2 regions of the Rhizobium sp. 01T444 genome follow, and region 2 is predicted to be linked to the other one. Evidence: riboswitches for the same ligand, from Rfam matches in the RefSeq annotation. Region 2 holds a riboswitch; the other holds the start of a gene.
What was found. Region 2 has a riboswitch for ZMP and ZTP ahead of AC1DTN_RS15545 (LysE family translocator). Riboswitches for the same ligand answer to the same signal wherever they lie in the genome.
Positions count from the first base shown of each region.

Region 1 (5,972 bases), on a different contig from region 2:
CGAAGCGCTCGGCGTGAAAAAGAGCGACTATGCATCGATGGATGCGTTCGTCGCTGCGACGAAAAAGGCTTTTTCTGACCTTAAGAGCAAGCCGGACGGGGCGCAGGCCATTGCCAAGATCGAGCGCGATCTCGGTCTGGATAAGCTCGGCATCACGCTGGAAGATCTTATCAACAGCGCTGATGATCCAGACAAGAACGACAAGGTCACGCAGGCCTTGAAGAAGCAGCTTGCCGAGGGTGCTGAGGGCGGTTCTATGCTCAAGCAGGATGAAATCGGCCGCTACCAAGTCGTATCGGCCTGATCGCGTAGTCTGCGTGCAGTTCCCCTTTTATGACGGGAACTGCCGGTAACATTCTTCGGCCACCTTGCGCAGCATGTCGCGGGAGATTTCGCCCGTTACCGCATAGCCGAGTTCACCGTCGATCCAGTAAAAGGTCTCGACATCCTTGGCAGAGGCGAAGCGGAAGCTTGTCGTCCTGTTTTCCTTGTTGCGGCCGACGATGACGGTGAGGCGTTCGCCGCCCTGGTCCTCGTACATGAACATGGCGCCCGGCCTGTTATCGACAGGCAGCAGGCGGCCGCCGACAAGGTGGAAGCCGAGGGATTTCAGGTCCGGCACCTTGAGATCGGGGATTGCCAGCCGCTTGCCGAGCCAGGTCGCCAGATGCGCTTCCTCATTGGCGAAGACTTCGACCGGGTGGCGCACTTCGCCGGCATAGACGAGGAAGGCGGTTTCGGCCTGCTTCGGCAAGGTCTCGGATTCGGCCAACTGCAGCGGCGGGCGTTGGAAGAGCGGCGGGATGAAGCGATCGCTGACGGCGCCAAGCGCGAAGAGCATGACGGCGGCAGCGGCAAGGGCAGAGCGTGTCTTCCAGGGGGAGGCAGTGTCAGCCGGTGCCACCATCCGGAGATCGGTGTCGCGGCTCTTCTCATAGCCTGAAAACAGGGACTTGATGCCGGCATTCTGCGCCTGCCAGCCGGCGACCATGGCGGCTTCCTCGGGGTTTTCGGCGAGGTAGGCTTCCACGCGGGCGCGGGCGGCCTCCGGCAATTGCCCGTCGGCAAAGGCGTGCAGGTCCGCTTCGGTCACGGTGGGGTTGGTCTCGTTCATTTCGGTCTCCGAAGCGTAATCACATTATCGGCTTTCATATGGTCGCTCATGCGCTGGCGTGCGCGCGACAGGCGCGACATGACGGTGCCGATCGGGATGTCCAGCATGGTTGCCACTTCATGATAGCTGTAGCCTTCGATGACGACGAGCATCAGGACGGCGCGGTAGTCTTCCGACAGACTGTCGAGAGCCTGTTCCAGCCGCAGGCGCTCCAACGGATCGGCCTGGGCATCAGGACCGGCAAGTTCTTCGACGGCGTCGAGCTCGATCAGCCGGTCGCGGGGGCTGGCGCGGCGGGTGTTGCGATAGAGGTTGGTCATCGTCGTCAGGACCCAGCCGCGCAGGTTGATGCCGCGCCACTGGCCGCGCCGGGCCAGAACCTTTTCCACGCAATCCTGAAGCAGATCCTCGCCTTCGACATCCGAGCGGGTGAGGCTGCGGGAATAGCGCCGGAGCGAGGGAAGGAGGGCCAGGATCTGGCCCTCGAACGTATCGGGTGAGGGGGGCTTCACGCTGGCCTCATCAGGGCTTGGCAAGATCCCAGGAGCCGCCTACGCCGTCGCCGGTGATGTCGCCGGACTTGGTGTCCTTCACCCAGTAATAGAGTGGCATGCCGTCCTTGGCCCACTGCTTCTTTCCATCCTTACGTTCAACGAGTGAGTATGCACCATCGGCCTTGGCGTCGCTAGGAGCAAGGAAGGGCGGCCAGTTGGTGGCGCACTTGTCGTAGCAATTCGTGACGCCCTTTTCGTCCTTCTTGTAGGTGTAGAGCGTCATGCCCTTTTCACCGGCAAGAACCTTGCCCTTGGTCGTTTCGACGGTGGTGACCGCGGGGGCGGCGAACGCTGCAGTGGCGGTGGCAGCAACGACTGCCAGCACGGACAGGAATTTCACGGACTTCATGGTCTCTCTCCTCGGGTTGGGCACACATTTTTGCGATACCGGAGATGAGACACGGCAGGCGTCCGTTTTATTCCCGTTTCTCTTTCAAACGTCAGTTCGGATTGAAAACCACATAGCAGTCCCGTCCGGCAGCCTTGGCGCTATAGAGGGCGCCATCGACGTTGCGCAGCAGTTCGCGGCGGCGGCGGCCACCTTGCGGGGCGAGTGCGGCACCGATGCTCAGGCGGGCGAGGATCGTATTCCCCTCGATGGTGAAGGGGCTGCGGAAGGCCGAGAGCAGGCGTTCGGAGACGGAGACCAGCGCTTCGGTGTTCGGCGGGTTCGGTACGAAGATCGCAAATTCGTCGCCGCCCATGCGCACGACGATGTCGCCGGAGCGGATGACCGAACGGATGCGGTTTGCCGCCTCGCGCAGCACCTCGTCGCCGATATGGTGGCCGAGCGTATCGTTGATCGACTTGAAGCCGTCCATGTCGAGATAAAGGGCGCCGAAGGTCTGACCGGAGGCAAGGGCTGATTCCAGCGCGCGGTCGACGATGGCATCGAGTGCGGCGCGGTTGAGGAAGCCGGTCAGCGGATCGGTCATGGCCGCAGTGCGCAGGCTGCTTTCGGCAAGGCCCATGACGAAATTCGCCTTCTGCAGCCGCAGAAGCGCCCTCGCGACACGAGCGAAACGGCGAAGATTGGCCGCCTCTTTTTCGGTGAAGAGGCGCGGCTTCTGATCGAGAATGCAGAAGGCGCCGACGACCAGTTCGTTTTCCAGTTCCAGCGGTGCGCCGGCATAAAAACGGAAATGCGGTGGGCCTGTCACATAGGGCGCGGCATTGAGCTCCGCATCCTGTTCCAGATCGGGAACGACGACCATGTCGTTGGCAAAGACGACACGGGTGCAGAAGGAAAGGTCGCGCGGGCATTCCGAAAGCTGCATGCCCGCTTCGCCGGCGATGCGCAGCCAGTCCTCGTCGACGATGTTGACGGCGGCATAGGGCATTGCGAATGCATTCTTGGCGAGCTCGGCAAGTGCTGCAAGCTCCGGCGTCGGGCTGCTGCTGATGGCGCTCAGCGAGCGCACGGCAAGCAGTCTCTGCGGTTCGTTAACTGGAATTCGGACAGTCTGTCCCATTCGAATCTCCGCCTCTTTGTCATAGACAGGAGCTAAAGTGGCGCTCTTGCCAATCTCCGCAAGAGCTAAAATTCACCAGCGTTAACTGGCAGTTGCCGCAGGCGGCGTCGCGGCGAGCCGTGCTGATGACGCTTGCGAGGCTAGGCAGGGCAACGGAAAGGTTCTAGTGTCGGCCCGCCTGCGTGACTGGCGAGACAGATGGGGAACCATCGGGAAGCGCAGGCTGCCGATGCCGCTCGCCTGGGCACCAAAATAACCCCTGTAACCTGTGCCATGCCCATGCAGATAGAAAATCCCCGCCTTATCGAAGCCCTTTCGCAACTTGATCAGCTCACCAACTGGGAACAGCGTCCACGCGGCGAAATGCGCGTCGGACTGGAGCCGATCCTCGATCTCTCCGCCCGTCTAGGCGATCCGCACCGCGCCTTCCGCTCGATCCATGTGGCGGGCACCAAGGGCAAGAGTTCGACTTCGGCGCTACTCGAAGCAGGCTTGCGCCATGCCGGCATTTCCGTCGGGCGTTATGCCTCGCCGCATGTGGAGCATATTTCCGAGCGTGTCAGCCTGAATGGCCAACCGGTCGAAGAGGCTGTGCTCGCCGAGGCGCTCTTCCTGGGGCTCGATGCTCTCAAGGCCGCAAGGGCGGAAGGGACGGCGGCGGAAGCTGCAACATGGTTCGACATACTGACAGCGGCCGGTTTCCTGATTTTCCGCGATGCGGGCGTTCAATGGGCCGTGATCGAGACGGGTCTCGGTGGCCGGCTGGATTCAACCAATATCGTCGACAGCGATGTTTCCATCATCACCAATATCGGCCTCGAGCATACGGAGATATTGGGCAAGACACGGGCGGCCATTGCCTTCGAAAAGGCCGGCATCATCAAGCCGCGCTCGACCGTCGTCACGCCGCTCGATGCGGATGATGAAGCCGGAGCAGTGGCTGCCAAGCGGGCAGCAGAGATCGATGCGCGTCTCATCCGTCCGGATTTTTCCGGAGCGTCGACGATTGCCGGTCGTAATGTCGCTGTCGCGGGTGCCGCGCTCGATGTACTTGGCGAACTCGGCATCAAGGCGCGCGAAGGCAAGGCGGTCGGCGGATGGCTGATCGATGCAGAGGCCGAGCGGGAATCGCAGCTGCCGGGGCGGCTGGAGCGTTTGATCGTGCCTGTCTCTGGGTCTGTTTCGGGGCCTGTCGCGGGCAGAGGTGTTGCCGTTGCGCTCGACGGGGCACATGTGCCGTTCAATCTCGAAGCAGTGCTTGACGACCTCTCCGGCATGGAAGGATTTGTCGGGCCGGGCATTGCTGTCGTGGCGATCGCGGCAGACAAGGATGCCGCCGGGCTTCTCGAGGTGATGGGCCGCTACGGCGTCTCGCCGATCTTCACCTCGGTTTCCAATCGTTTCCGCTCTCCTGCCGAATTACAGACGCTTGCCGGTCAGATCGGTCTCGCGAGTGAGGTGATCGACGATCCGCAAACAGCCTATGAAAAGGCGCTCGAACGGGCAGCGGCCTCCGGCGCCTGGGTGATCCTGACGGGATCGCTCTATCTCGTTGGCTTGCTGCGCGAGCGGGTCATCAGCGAGGCTGCGAAGAGCTAGGTCGCTTCAAGGAAAATTCCGCCTTGCCTATGCCGGGCGAATCCTGCCAAGTCGCTTCCATGCAATTCGCCCCACAACAGGATGAAGCCCTGAAAGCCGTTTCGAACTGGCTGAAGGAGGGCAGGTCGCCGCTCTTCCGTCTGTTCGGCTATGCCGGCACGGGCAAGACGACGCTTGCCAAGCATTTTGCCGAGCATGTCGATGGCGACGTACTGTTTGCCGCCTTCACCGGCAAGGCGGCACAGGTGCTGCGCTCGCGCGGGGCGTCGAATGCCAAGACCATCCATTCGCTGATCTACCGGCCGCGCGGCGAGGAAGAGATTGCCGACGAGGAAACCGGCAAGACATCGATTGCGCCGATGTTTTCCATCAACCGCCAGAGCCCGGTCGCCAAGGCGGCACTGATCATCGTCGACGAGTGCTCGATGGTGGACGAGGCGCTCGGCAAGGACCTGATGAGCTTCGGCACGCCGATCCTTGTGCTCGGCGATCCCGGCCAGCTGCCGCCGGTCACCGGCGGCGGCTACTTCACCAATCAGGACCCAGACTACCTGCTGACCGATATTCATCGGCAGGCGCGCGACAATCCGATCATCAAGCTTGCCATGCAGGTGCGTGAGGGCAACGAGATCATGTATGGCGACTATGGCAAGGCGCAGGTGATCTCGAAGAATGAGGTGACGCAGCCGCTGGTCATGGATGCCGATCAGGTGCTCGTCGGCACAAACAAGACGCGGCGGCGCTATAACCAGCGTTTGCGGGAGCTCAAGGGTTTTACGACCGAACATCCGCAGACCGGCGACAAGCTGGTCTGCCTGCGCAACGACCCGGCCAAGGGCCTGCTGAATGGCTCGCTCTGGCAGGTCATGACCTCATCCAAGGAAACGACCAAGCCCGGCATCAACCTGCTGGTCCGCCCCGAAGATGACGATATGGATCGTGGGGCTGCGAAGATCAAGCTTCTGAAGCAAGCCTTCGAGAATGTGGAAGGCGAGATCCCCTGGAACACACGCAAGCGCTATGACGAGTTCGATTACGGCTATGCGCTGACGGTGCACAAGGCGCAGGGTTCGCAGTGGAACAATGTCGTATTGTTCGACGAAAGCTGGGCCTTTCGCGATACGCGCGAGCGCTGGCTTTACACCGCGATTACGCGCGCAGCAGAGACGCTGACAATCGTTCGCTAAGATTGGCGTCCGCTGGAAACTGGCGTTTGTGCTCCTACAGGGATGC
Region 1 is NZ_JBFTPD010000005.1:221,126-227,097, reverse strand. It holds gene AC1DTN_RS11160 (hypothetical protein) at 1-304, shown strand, start outside; gene AC1DTN_RS11155 (anti-sigma factor family protein) at 332-1,114, opposite strand; gene AC1DTN_RS11150 (RNA polymerase sigma factor) at 1,111-1,626, opposite strand; gene AC1DTN_RS11145 (COG4315 family predicted lipoprotein) at 1,637-2,017, opposite strand; gene AC1DTN_RS11140 (diguanylate cyclase domain-containing protein) at 2,109-3,140, opposite strand; ZMP/ZTP riboswitch at 3,313-3,393, shown strand; gene AC1DTN_RS11135 (bifunctional folylpolyglutamate synthase/dihydrofolate synthase) at 3,414-4,739, shown strand; gene AC1DTN_RS11130 (ATP-dependent DNA helicase) at 4,799-5,926, shown strand.
Region 1: it holds a riboswitch for ZMP and ZTP, as region 2 does, so the genes downstream of both, AC1DTN_RS11135 (bifunctional folylpolyglutamate synthase/dihydrofolate synthase) here and AC1DTN_RS15545 (LysE family translocator) in region 2, are expected to answer to the same signal.

Region 2 (12,767 bases):
GCCGGCAAGAAGCTGGGAGCAAAGACGAGCAGCGTATAGGGCGTGCTGAGCTCGGTGCGGATAAGGAAGCTGTTTGCTTTCTTCATTTCCGTCGGCACATCTGAAACCGCGCTGTTCTTGGCATAGGGTGCTGCACCGCTTGGGGCCCAGGACCAAAGAACCGTGGGATTGGCGCTGCCGTCGATCTGGATTGCCGTGACCTTCAATGAGAGACCGGAACTGTCATAAGGCGCGAAGATCGCCGGGGCAGCTTTGGCGATATCTGTGAGCGAGCTTTTGGTGACGCTCTGCTGCTGGGTAATGATGTCGGCGATCGAGCCGGCGGCACGTGTCGTGCGCTTGCTGACGTTGAGCCCGAGCGTGATCTCGAATGCGCCGAGATAGAGCATGATCAGAACCGGGAAGATGATCGCAAACTCGATGGCGCCCACGCCCTTCCGGTCGCGTACAAAGCGCCGCGCCGTCGAAGCCAGCCAGATCAGGGGTCCGCGGCGTGCCATCATGGATACTGCTCGTTCTGGAAGGCTACCGTGGCGACGATCAGATATTCGCTCGGCATGGAACTGCCGACTGGGCGAAGGCCGGTGACATAAGGACGGACGAGATCGACGATGATGGACCAGCGGTAATAGGCCCGCACCATGTTGATCGAACCGGGGCCGCCGGGCGTGAACTTGAAGTCTGAAATCTTTAGATCGGAATATTTATCTGAAGACACTCGGGGGATCGTCGTCGGGATCGAGGCAAAGGTCGTGAAGCTCCGCACGTCCAGATAGAGCTTGCCAGGTGTCGCCGCCTCCGTCGCCGAGCAGCGGATGATGATCGAGATCTCGTCGCAGAAAGCCTGCCGGAACTGTGTCTGTGTCTTGTAGGTCGTACGGGTGGAATCGAATGTGATCTGCCCTGTCCGCATCTGACGGCTCATCGTATCGACGGCGCTCGAGACGAGTTGTTCCGCCGCAAAGGCGATGAAGGTTTCCAGGATGGCGAATATGATGATGAAATAGGGAATGGCCAGCAATGCGAATTCGATCGCGGCAGAGCCATCACGCGAGCGTGCCAGGGCGCGAAGTCTGGATAAACGGAGGGACGCACGCACCTTGCCCGTCTCCTGCTCACTGATCGCCATGGTCTGGCCCCGAAAATGTTCTTCGGGCGCCACACTAAGGCGCGTTCGTTGATTTTCCGTTTCAGGCCGGAGCAGCTATTTTAACGAACAGGTGTGAGCTGGGCGTAATTAGCTAGTTTCCGGAAGCCGCTTCACCTTGCTGTGAATGCTGCTCGCAATTGGGCGTGCAGGAAAGAACCGAGCGCTCCGTCTGGCGATAGACGCGCACTGTATTGCCTTCATCGATGGAGACGAGAATGCGGTCGTCCAGAATGGCGTTGCCGTCGCCATCGAGCAGCACGATATTGGTCGTGCCGAAGCTCCGGCCCGTCAACACGATCGTCTTGGAGTCGGCGACGGTCGCATCGGCAACCTTGGAATTGCCGACGATGACCTTGCTGACCGGCCGGTCGAGTTTCAGGACGCGTGCGTGATCCATATAGACGCGCAGCATGTCTTCCTGGGCGGAGGCCGCGGATGCCGTAAGAGCCGAAATCACCCAGGCAAAGAAAACGGTCTTGCCGTTCGATGGCATTTTGGCCCTCTTTCACGATCGTAATGCTAATTGCAGATAGAATGGAAAAAAATGGTGAACGAAGCTTTAAGCTCTCCATGCCATGTTCATGAGTGAAACGCCCGGGATTGTTTCGGTACGCTTCGATGAGGCATGAAATCGACGGGCAGCAAAAATTCGTGCCATTTCTGGATGCTTGAAAGCTATTGTTCCACTTGCTTCCAGAAATTCCTTAGAAATGCAAGCAATGCGGTAAGGAGTTGCTTACCCTGGCTGGGTCGGTTGTCTCGTTTACACCTTGTTAATGCATTTCATTAAGTCGATGGAAACGGCCATTCGCTAGGTTGCAGCCATCCGATCAACGGCAACAGTTGGCGGACGTGCTGAACATCAACTGGAGTTAGGAGTAACCATGACCAAGCTTTTTAGCCGTTTTCTGAAGGATGAATCCGGCGCGACCGCAATCGAATACGGCCTGATCGCCGCTCTGATTTCCGTAGCCCTCGTTGCTGGTGCCACTACGCTCGGCGGCAAGCTGAACTCTACGTTCGCCGAGCTGGGCAACAAGCTGGACGACGCTGTGAAGTAATAACTATTACTGGAGCACAGCTCTGGTTTAGAAAAGGTCAGGCTCACGAGCGAAACGCCGTGAGCCTATTTGTCTTAGGCAGATGAGAACTTGGGCAGGTGAGAGGATGATCGTAGCCGCAATCCTTCTGGTTTTTCCGCTCTGCCTTGCTTTTGCTGCCATATCCGATCTGTTGACGATGACGATTCCGAACAGGGTATCGTTGATAATGGTGCTTTCATTCGTAGTGTTGGCGCCTTTAAGTGGCTTGTCTCTTCCGGCAATCGGAATGCACGCACTTGGCGCCGCGATCGTGTTCGGCATTTGTTTTGCCCTCTTTGCGCTGAATGTGATGGGCGGTGGAGACGCGAAACTCTTGAGCGCGGCCGCGATCTGGTTCGGGTACGATCCCGCTCTGCTGTCTTTTCTAGTTTATGTCAGTGTCATCGGCGGCCTGGTGACGTTGGCAATCCTGTTGATCCGCTCGCAGGCAAATACGATATTGGCGATCGGCCTGCCCATTCCCAATTCGCTCCTGCTCGCCAAGAAAATTCCCTATGGTATCGCCATTGCGATCGGCGGCTTCCTGGCCTTCCCATCCTCGCCGCTCTTCATTGCCGCGCTGGAAAGCCTGAAATGACGGCATTTTAATCGGCCGTTAACTTAAAATGTAAGCGTTCCATTAACCATAATTATACCAATTCCTGAGCATTCTGCGGGGCGAACGCGTTGTGCCCCAAGGAATGATCAATGAAACCGGCCCGCCTTATTATTCTAGCTGTCGCCGTGGTGGCAGCCGGCCTCGCCGGTCTTCTTGCGATGAACATGGCCGGTAGTGGCGGTGTCGTGACGAAGGTTCAATCCGTTATCGAGAAGGAGCCGACCGTCAACGTATTGGTCTCCAGCGCCAATCTTCCTGTCGGCGCGAGACTGGATGAGAAGGCCGTTCACTGGATGGCCTGGCCTCAGAACGGCGTTGTCCAGGGCTTCATTACCGAGACTGACCGGCCGGATGCGATCAAGGATCTGCAGGGCGCCGTCGTGCGCTTGCCCGTCTTCGAAGGAGAGCCGATCCGTCCGGAGAAGTTCGCCGATTCCAACAGTCGTATCCTGTCTTCGTTGCTGCCCGCCGGCAAGCGCGCCGTCGCGACCGAAATCTCCGTCGCGACCGGCGCCGGCGGCTTCATCCTCCCCAATGACCGCGTTGACGTCATCATGGTGCGCAAGGGGCAGGGTACGGACAAATACATAACCGAAACCGTGCTCAGCAATGTCCGCGTTCTCGCCATCGACCAGCAGATCGAGGAGAAGGAGGACGGCACCAAGGCCGCGGTCGGCACGACAGCAACGCTGGAGCTGACCCCCGACCAGACCAAAGTTCTGGCCGTCGCCCAGCAGATGGCCGATCGCCTTTCGCTCGCCCTGCGCTCCGTCGCCGACGCGCAGGAGCAGGATACCAGTGCGGCAGATTATCTGCTGAGCGGCGATAACGGCAGCGCAATCATCCAGGTCATCAAGTCCGGCTCCATCGTCACGGATGCCACCAGCTCAGTGAAGCCGGAGTAAGGGAAATGCAGATGGGCAACTCAAAACAGTGCACCAGGCTTTTCCTGGCCGGCTGCCTTTCTCTGGCAACGGCGGCGACGGGCGTTACACCGCTTTCCTTTCATGCGCCTTTCGACGTGAAGCAGGCCAACGCCGGCTCGGAAAGCCTCATCCGCATTTCGCAAAGCGGTCCCGGCGCACATCGCCGTCTGAAGCTCGGCCTCAACAAGGCTGTTGTCGTCGACCTGCCGGAAGACGCACATGACATTCTCGTCTCCGATCCCAGCATGGCCGATGCCGTGACCCGTACGTCGCGGCGCATCTATCTTTTTGGCAAGAAGGTCGGACAGACCAACATCTTCGTTTTCGGCGCCAGCGGCGAGGAGGTCGTCAGCCTTGATATCGAGATCGAGCGCGACGTTTCCGGTCTTGAGACCAATCTGCGCCGCTTCATTCCCGACTCCGCCATCAAAGTCGAGATCGTTTCTGATAATATCGTGCTGACGGGTACCGTTCGCACGCCGCAGGATGCAACCCAGGCAGCATCGCTCGCCGAGGCATTCCTGAAGGGCGGCGAGGCCACGACGCGCACGGAAACCGCTTCGGGTAGCGGCGGTGACAGTGCGGTTGCGCTCTTTGCCGAAAACCGCCAGGTCTCCCAGGTCGTTAACCTCCTGAAGATCGAGGGCGAAGACCAGGTTACGCTCAAGGTCACGATCGCGGAGGTCCGCCGTGAAGTCCTGAAACAGCTTGGCTTCGACAATCTCGTCACCAATTCCTCGGGCATGACGGTCGCCCAGCTCGGCAGCCCCTCGGCGGATACGGCCACATCCGTCGTCGGTGGTGGCCTCGCCGCACTCTTCAAGAACTCGATCGGCAAATACGATATTTCGACCTACCTGAATGCGTTGGAACAGGGCAAGGTCGTTCGCACGCTGGCCGAACCCACGTTGACGGCGATCTCCGGTCAGGCCGCGACTTTCAATTCCGGCGGTCAGGTTCTTTATTCAACGACGGACAACCAAGGCAACGTCACGGTCGTTCCCTATAACTACGGTATCAATCTGGCTTTCAAGCCGGTGGTCCTTTCTTCCGGCCGCATCAGCCTGCAGATCAAGACCAACGTCTCGGAGCCGGCGCCGTCGGTATCGGGTACCGCGCCCACCTATCAGCGCCGCTCGGCAGAGACTTCAGTCGAACTCCCTTCGGGCGGTTCGATCGCTCTTGCAGGCCTCATTCGGGACAACATTTCCCAGACGATGAACGGCACACCTGGCGTCTCGAAGATCCCGCTTCTCGGCACGCTCTTCCGCCAGAAGGGATTTGAGCGCCAGGAAACGGAGCTGGTCATCATCGCAACGCCCTATCTGGTGCGTCCGGTGGCGCGCAACCAGCTCAATCGTCCGGATGACAATTTCAGTCCGGAAAACGATGCCTCCGCCTTCTTCATGAACCGCGTCAACAAGGTTTACGGCAGCCGCCAGGCGCCGGTTGCCGATGCACAGTTCCACGGTTCCATCGGGTTTATCTACAAATGAGCGGAGCGCGGTCTGGACCGATGAAAAAGAACAGAGATCAGGCGATGGCTCCTTCGAATACGAGACAGTCCCGAGGCGCAAAACCACTGCTCGTGGCTGCTTCGCTCGCCGTTGCCATCCTTTCCGGCTGCGCCGGCCCGCGCGACCAACTGACGACGGGCGGCATCCCTGATGACTACCGGGAGCGCCATCCCATTGTCGTTACGGAAGCCGAGCAGACGGTAGACATTCCCGTCGCCTCTACCGATCGCCGCCTGACGATTGCCCAGCGTGAGCTGATCCGCGGCTTTGCAACCAACTATGTGTCGCGCGCCTCCGGCCCGGTCTATATCCTGTCTCCGGAAGGTTCACCGAATGCGGGAGCGGCCCGCGCCCTGCGCAGCCAGGTCCGGGCCGAACTTGCCTCGCGCGGTATCGCCAGCAACAAGATCATCAATACGTCCTATGCGGCAACCGGTCTCCTCGATGCTGCACCGCTGCGGCTGAGCTTTACCGGCACAACGGCGGTAACGACCCAGTGCGGCCAATGGCCGAAGGATATCACGGCCGACTTCACGAACCAGAACTATTACAATTTCGGCTGTGCCTCGCAGAACAACCTCGCCGCCCAGGTCGCCAATCCGGAAGATTTCGTCGCTCCGCGCGGCATGACCCCGATCGACGCAGAGCGGCGCAATCAGGCGATCCAGGAATACCGGACGACGACGTCCACGATCGAGGACGTCGATTCCGGCCAGACCGGTTTCTGATCAGGCGGGATGGAACGATGAGCACCGTCGACTACGAGATCAAGAATAACAGCGAACTCCGCCATGCCGAAGAGGCAATGCGCATGGGCGAACTGGAAAACATGCGGCCGCTGCCGCGCATCTCCGTTCATGCCTTCTGCGAGAGCGAAGGACTGCAGCGGGTGATGGAGCGCTGCGCCAATGACCGGCGCATGTCGAAAGTCAGTCTGCGCATCACCAGCGGCGGCACGGCTGCTGCTGCAAACATGTTCTCAGGCGCTCCGACGCCGAACCTGATCATCATCGAGACCAGGGCGAACTCCGCCGGCCTGCTCGCCGAACTGGCTCCGCTCGCTGCCGTCTGCGATCCCTCGACCAAGGTCATCATCGTCGGCTACTACAATGATATCGGTCTCTACCGCGATCTGATCCGCAACGGCATTTCCGAATATATGGTCCAACCCGTCGCCATGCCCGATATCATGGGCGCAATGGCGACGATCTTCGTCGATCCGGAAGCCGAGCCGCTTGGCCGCAGCATCGCCTTCATCGGCGCCAAGGGCGGGGTCGGCGCATCGACCATCGCTCATAATTGCGCCTTCGGCATCTCGAACCTGTTCTCGACCGAAACGATCCTGGCCGATCTCGACCTGCCCTATGGCACGGCGAACATCGATTTCGATCAGGATCCGGCGCAGGGCATTGCCGAGGCCGTCTTTGCGCCGGAGCGGCTTGACGAGGTTTTCCTCGACCGCCTGCTGACCAAATGCTCGGAGCATCTTTCGCTGCTGGCCGCCCCCTCGCTTCTCGACCGTGCCTATGATTTCGAGGGCCAGGCCTTCCAGCCTGTCATGGATGTGCTGCAGCGCAGCGCGCCCGTAACGGTGCTCGACGTTCCGCATGCCTGGTCGGACTGGACCCGTACGGTACTCTCAAGCGCCGACGAAGTGGTTATCTGCGCGGTTCCCGATCTCGCCAACCTGCGCAACACCAAGAACATGCTCGATGCGCTCCGCAAGATACGCCCGAACGACAAGGTACCGCATCTCATTCTCAATCAGGTCGGTATGCCGAAGCGGCCGGAAATCTCGGTTTCCGATTTCTGCGAGCCGCTGGAAGTCGAACCGATTGCCATCATTCCCTTCGATATCGGCCTCTTCGGAAACGCCGCCAACAGTGGCCGGATGATTTCGGAGGTCGATCCGAAGTCGCCGACGGCGGAGACTTTTTCGCAGATCTCGCACATCGTCACGGGTCGCGTGGCAATCAAGAAATCCAGGAAGGGCGGCCTTCTCGGCCTTCTGAAGCGTAAGTGAACGAGTAGAATTGGATCGGATCAATGTTCGGAAAACGCGGAAATGAAGGTTTCGGAAAGGCCGGTGCCGGCGGTGTCGCCGCTCCGCCGCCGCCGATGCCGGCTGCCGCCCCGGCAGCCCCATCCGGTCCCGCAGTGCTCGTCGAACCGTCGCGTGAGCCTGTCCGCCAGCAGGTGGCACCGCCGCCGATGCAGACGCCGCAGCGTAAGCGCCCGGCCCGGACAGACGAATATTACGATACCAAGGCGCAGGTCTTTTCCGCGCTGATCGATACGATTGACCTCTCGCAGCTTTCCAAGCTGGACGGCGAAAGCGCGCGCGAGGAAATCCGCGATATCGTCAACGATATCATCACCATCAAGAATTTCGCGATGTCGATCTCCGAGCAGGAGGAACTGCTCGAGGATATCTGCAATGACGTGCTGGGTTATGGTCCGCTGGAGCCGCTGCTGGCGCGCGACGACATTGCCGATATCATGGTCAATGGTGCTGGCCAGACCTTCATCGAAGTCGGCGGCAAGACGATCGAATCCGAAATCCGCTTCCGCGACAATTCGCAGCTTCTGTCGATCTGCCAGCGCATCGTCAGCCAGGTCGGCCGCCGCGTCGATGAATCGAGCCCGATCTGCGACGCGCGCCTGCCTGACGGCTCGCGTGTCAACGTCATCGCGCCACCGCTTTCCATCGATGGCCCGGCACTCACCATCCGCAAATTCAAGAAGGACAAGCTGACGCTTGATCAGCTGGTGCGCTTCGGCGCCATCACGCCGGAAGGCGCGACCATCCTGCAGATCATCGGCCGCGTTCGCTGCAACGTCATCATCTCCGGCGGTACGGGTTCCGGCAAGACCACGCTTCTGAACTGCCTGACGAACTACATCGACCGCGACGAGCGCGTTATCACCTGCGAGGATACGGCCGAACTGCAGCTCCAGCAGCCGCATGTGGTGCGCCTGGAAACTCGCCCGCCGAACATCGAAGGCGAGGGCGAAATCACCATGCGCGACCTCGTCAAGAACTGCCTGCGTATGCGCCCCGAACGCATCATCGTCGGCGAAGTGCGCGGACCTGAGGTTTTCGACCTTCTGCAGGCCATGAACACCGGCCACGACGGCTCCATGGGCACGATCCACGCCAACAACCCACGCGAATGCCTGAGCCGTATGGAATCGATGATCGCCATGGGCGGCTTCACCTTGCCGGCAAAGACCGTGCGCGAGATCATCTCCTCCTCGATCGACGTCATCATCCAGGCGCAGCGCCTGCGTGACGGTTCGCGTCGCATCACCCAGATCACCGAGGTGATCGGCATGGAAGGTGACGTCATCATCACTCAGGACCTGATGCGCTACGAGATCGAAGGCGAGGACGCCAGCGGCCGTCTGATTGGCCGCCATATGTCCGCCGGTATCGGCAAGCCGCATTTCTGGGATCGCGCCCGCTATTACAACGAAGAAAAACGCCTCGCCGCCGCGCTCGACGAGATGGAATCGAAATCGAAGGATTGAGATGTTTGGCATCGATCCGACAGTGCTGGCAATTGTCGTTCTCGCAGCCGTTGCGGCGGCCGCGGTGAGCTATGCCATATTGTTCTCGCGTATCGAGAGCGACAAGAAATCGGCAAGCCGCATCAACCGCGTCAAATCGGCCGAACTCGATCGCACCAAGGTCAAGGCCGCCCGCGACCGTGTGCAGGAACTGTCGAAGCGCCGCAAATCGGTGCAGGACAACCTGAAGGATCTCGAAAAGCGGCAGCACGAAAAGACCAAGAAGACACTGTCGCTGAAATCCCGCCTGGTGCAGGCGGGACTGCCGATCACGCCCGCCCGCTTCTATCTTTTCAGCGCGCTCTTCGCATTTGTGCTGCTGGTCGTGCTTTTCATCGCCGGCGCATCGACACCGATCATGCTTGGCGTGCCCGTGGTCGCAGGGCTTGGTCTGCCGCGCTGGGTGGTGGGCTTCCTCGTCTCGCGCCGGCAGAACAAGTTCCTCGATGAATTTCCGAATGCGCTCGACGTCATCGTCCGCTCCATCCGCTCCGGCCTCCCGCTGAACGATGCGATCCGCCTCGTTGCGACCGAGGGGGTCGAGCCCGTCAAGGGCGAATTCCGGCGTATCGTCGAATCGCAGCAGGTCGGACTCAGCGTACCCGAAGCCTGCGCCCGCATGACCAATCAGATGCCGTTGCAGGAAGTCAATTTCTTCGCGATCGTCATCGCCATCCAGTCGCAGGCCGGCGGCAACCTGTCGGAAGCGATCGGCAATCTCTCCAAGGTGTTGCGCGACCGCAAGAAGATGAAGGCCAAGGTAAAGGCGCTGTCGATGGAAGCCAAGGCATCTGCCGTCATCATCGGCGCCCTTCCATTCATCGTTGCCACGCTCGTCTACCTGACGTCGCCGCAATACATGATGATCCTGTTCACCGATCCGCGCGGCCACTTCATCATGGGCTTTTCGGCGGTCTGGATGTCGATCGGCATCTTCGTGATGCGCAACATGATCAACTTCGATATCTAGCGGGAGCAAAGCAGCATGTCGCAGGAACTCGCCGCAACATTGACCGATCCCGCCATGATCGTGGCGGTGCTCGTCGCCATCGCCGTCTTCGCCACCTTCTACACGCTTGCCGTTCCTTTTTTCGAGCGCGGTGATCTCAACAAGCGCATGAAGGCCGTCTCGACCGAGCGCGAGCAGATCCGCGCCCGCGAGCGCGCCCGTCTGAATGCCGATGTCGGCAGCAAGGCCACGCTCAGAAACCAGAACAATCGATCCGTCCGCCAGATCGTCGAGCGTTTCAACCTGCGCAAGGCGCTTGTCGACGACAACACGATGAACAAGTTGCGCGCGGCTGGTCTGCGCTCGGAAAATGCGCTGAATACCTTCCTCGTTGCGCGCTTTCTTCTGCCGTTTCTCTTCCTGGCCGTTGCCGCATTCTGGATGTTCGGCCTCGGCAATCTTGCCGACAAGGGCCTGCCGATACGAGTCTTCATCGTCATCGGTATCGCCTATATCGGCTTCTATGCACCGAACATCTATATCTCCAACCGTATGGGCAAGCGTCAGCTATCCATCAAGCGCGCCTGGCCGGACGCGCTGGACATGATGCTGATTTGCGTGGAATCGGGCATTTCCATCGAAGCGGCAATGCGTCGCGTCTCCGAAGAGCTCGGCGAACAATCGCCTCCGCTTGCCGAAGAAATGGTGCTGACGACCGCTGAGCTCTCCTTCCTGCCGGATCGCCGCGTCGCGCTCGAGAATCTCGCAACTCGCACCCAGATTGATCTCGTTCGTTCGGTCACCCAGGCACTGATGCAGGCGGACCGTTACGGCACGCCGGTTGCGACGGCGCTGCGCGTGCTTGCGCAGGAAGGCCGCGACGAACGTATGAACGAGGCGGAAAAGAAGGCTGCTGCCCTGCCGCCGAAGCTGACCGTTCCGATGATCCTCTTCTTCCTGCCGGTATTGGTCGCCGTCATCCTTGGTCCTGCCGGCATCCAGGTTGCCGACCGGTTCTGACGCTTGTCGCCGTCAAAAGATCCGACGACCCTGCTTTTCCGCGTGACTGGCGAAACGGATGGCGACCCATCGGTAAGCGCGGAACTTCGCGCCGCCCGCCTCGGCAACCCTTGATCACGTGAGCAATACCGGCAAAACTATACAGCGGTTTTGAGTCCGGAATTGTGTGAAAAATGGAGTTTTGCCATGTCCTCTCTGGGCATCTTTATCAGCATCATCAGCGCTTTGATGATCGGCGCCATGAGCCCCGGCCCGAGTTTCGTCGTCGTCTCGCGCATTGCCATTTCCCGTTCCCGCTTTGACGGGCTTGCCGCTGCACTCGGCATGGGCATCGGCGGCGTGACCTTTGCCATCCTTGCGCTTGCCGGCTTGACGGCGCTGCTTTCACAATTCGAGTGGTTCTATCTGGTGTTGAAGATCGCTGGCGGAGCCTACCTGCTCTATATCGCCTTCGCGATCTGGAAGGGAGCGAGCGAGCCGCTTGTATTGTCGGGCGATGTCGCCGGTAAAAGCGTGCCGGCACGCAGTTTTACGGCTGCTCTGCTGACGCAGTTGAGCAATCCGAAGACGATCGTTGTCTACGCCAGCATCTTTGCAGCACTGCTGCCCAAAACCGTGCCGGCGGAGCTTTTGCTGGCGCTGCCAGTGGGCGTCTTCCTGGTGGAGGCGGGATGGTATGCGATTGTGGCATTTGCCTTCTCGGCCCATCATCCGCGAAAGCTCTATATCGCCGCCAAGGTCTGGATCGACAGGGCGGCAGGCGCTGTCATGGCCGGCCTCGGCCTGCGTCTCATCCTCTCGGGACTGAGCAGCAAATAGGTCAGTTGGTGTTGGCGGCAGCAGGCGACGTCGTGTCTTTTGCCGCGAGCTTCTGCCAGGAGTTCTGCTGGGAAAGCATGCCGCGGAGATAGGCGACATTAGCATCGGCCTGCTGCGGCGAAAGCTCGCGCCGCGCAATCTGCTCGGCCTCGGGGAATCTGCCCTGCAGGCCGACGACGAGGGCAAGGTTCTGGCGCACGCGACTGTCGGCAGAAGGCTGGCCTGCCGCCGAGCGAAGATAGGTTTCCGCCGTGCGCAGATCGCCCGTCAGAAGATAGGACATGCCGAGGTTGGAAAGGATCGATGGCTCATTTGGCTGAATATCGAGCGCATCGCGGTAACGCTGGCGCGCGTCGCTTGGCTTGCCCATCTGATCGAGGATCGCGCCTTCCGCCGAGATCAGCCGCCAGTCGGGCCGATCGGGTGTCTGTGCCCTGCCGATCGTATCCAGCGCCTGCTGAAGCTGCCCCGCGGCGGCCTGCGCCTTGCCATAGGCGGCAAGCACGTTGCGGTCAGCGGGATTGGCGATGGCAACCTGCTGCATGACGGCGAGCGCTTGCGCGTCGCGTCCGTTCATGCGCAACAGATTGGCGTAGTTTACGCCGTTGACGGGATCGCGCGGGTTCTTCTCATAGGCCTGGCCGACGCGGTCGATGGCGGCCCGCAATTCGTTGGCATCCATCTGCTCGACTGGCCTGTCGAGTTTCGGGATCGAACCGGTTGTCATCCGATCCTTTGATGTTGTCGAGCAGCCGCCGAGGGCGAGCATGGCGAGAAGAGCCACGGTTCCCTGAAAAACACGCTTCTTAAAAGGGGTAGAGGCCGAGAAGGGCATTGCGCGTTCCTGAATAAATCGGCGCCTGACCTCGAAACGGAACAGGGAAAGGTTTGACGCAATCTTCGCTCCAGCAATAGTCTGTTAACCCTAACATACAGTTAAGAAATGATTCTGCCCCGCCGCTAAGGACAATCATGGCCCCCTTCCAATTCATCGAAAGACCCACGCCTTTCAACACCAAGGGTGGGTCGACGCTGCCCATCTTCGCCGTCACGCCCGCCCATATCGAAACCGGCACGATCGATCCGATCGCGCTCGATTGGGCCGGCAAGGCCGG
Region 2 is NZ_JBFTPD010000010.1:13,312-26,078, reverse strand. It holds gene AC1DTN_RS15605 (TadE/TadG family type IV pilus assembly protein) at 1-500, opposite strand, end outside; gene AC1DTN_RS15600 (TadE/TadG family type IV pilus assembly protein) at 500-1,129, opposite strand; gene AC1DTN_RS15595 (pilus assembly protein N-terminal domain-containing protein) at 1,242-1,643, opposite strand; gene AC1DTN_RS15590 (Flp family type IVb pilin) at 2,035-2,211, shown strand; gene AC1DTN_RS15585 (A24 family peptidase) at 2,318-2,830, shown strand; gene cpaB (Flp pilus assembly protein CpaB) at 2,941-3,756, shown strand; gene AC1DTN_RS15575 (type II and III secretion system protein family protein) at 3,762-5,273, shown strand; gene AC1DTN_RS15570 (CpaD family pilus assembly protein) at 5,270-6,022, shown strand; gene AC1DTN_RS15565 (CpaE/TadZ family protein) at 6,040-7,317, shown strand; gene AC1DTN_RS15560 (CpaF family protein) at 7,341-8,825, shown strand; gene AC1DTN_RS15555 (type II secretion system F family protein) at 8,827-9,834, shown strand; gene AC1DTN_RS15550 (type II secretion system F family protein) at 9,850-10,833, shown strand; ZMP/ZTP riboswitch at 10,866-10,945, shown strand; gene AC1DTN_RS15545 (LysE family translocator) at 11,020-11,652, shown strand; gene AC1DTN_RS15540 (tetratricopeptide repeat protein) at 11,654-12,487, opposite strand; gene AC1DTN_RS15535 (leucyl aminopeptidase family protein) at 12,625-12,767, shown strand, end outside.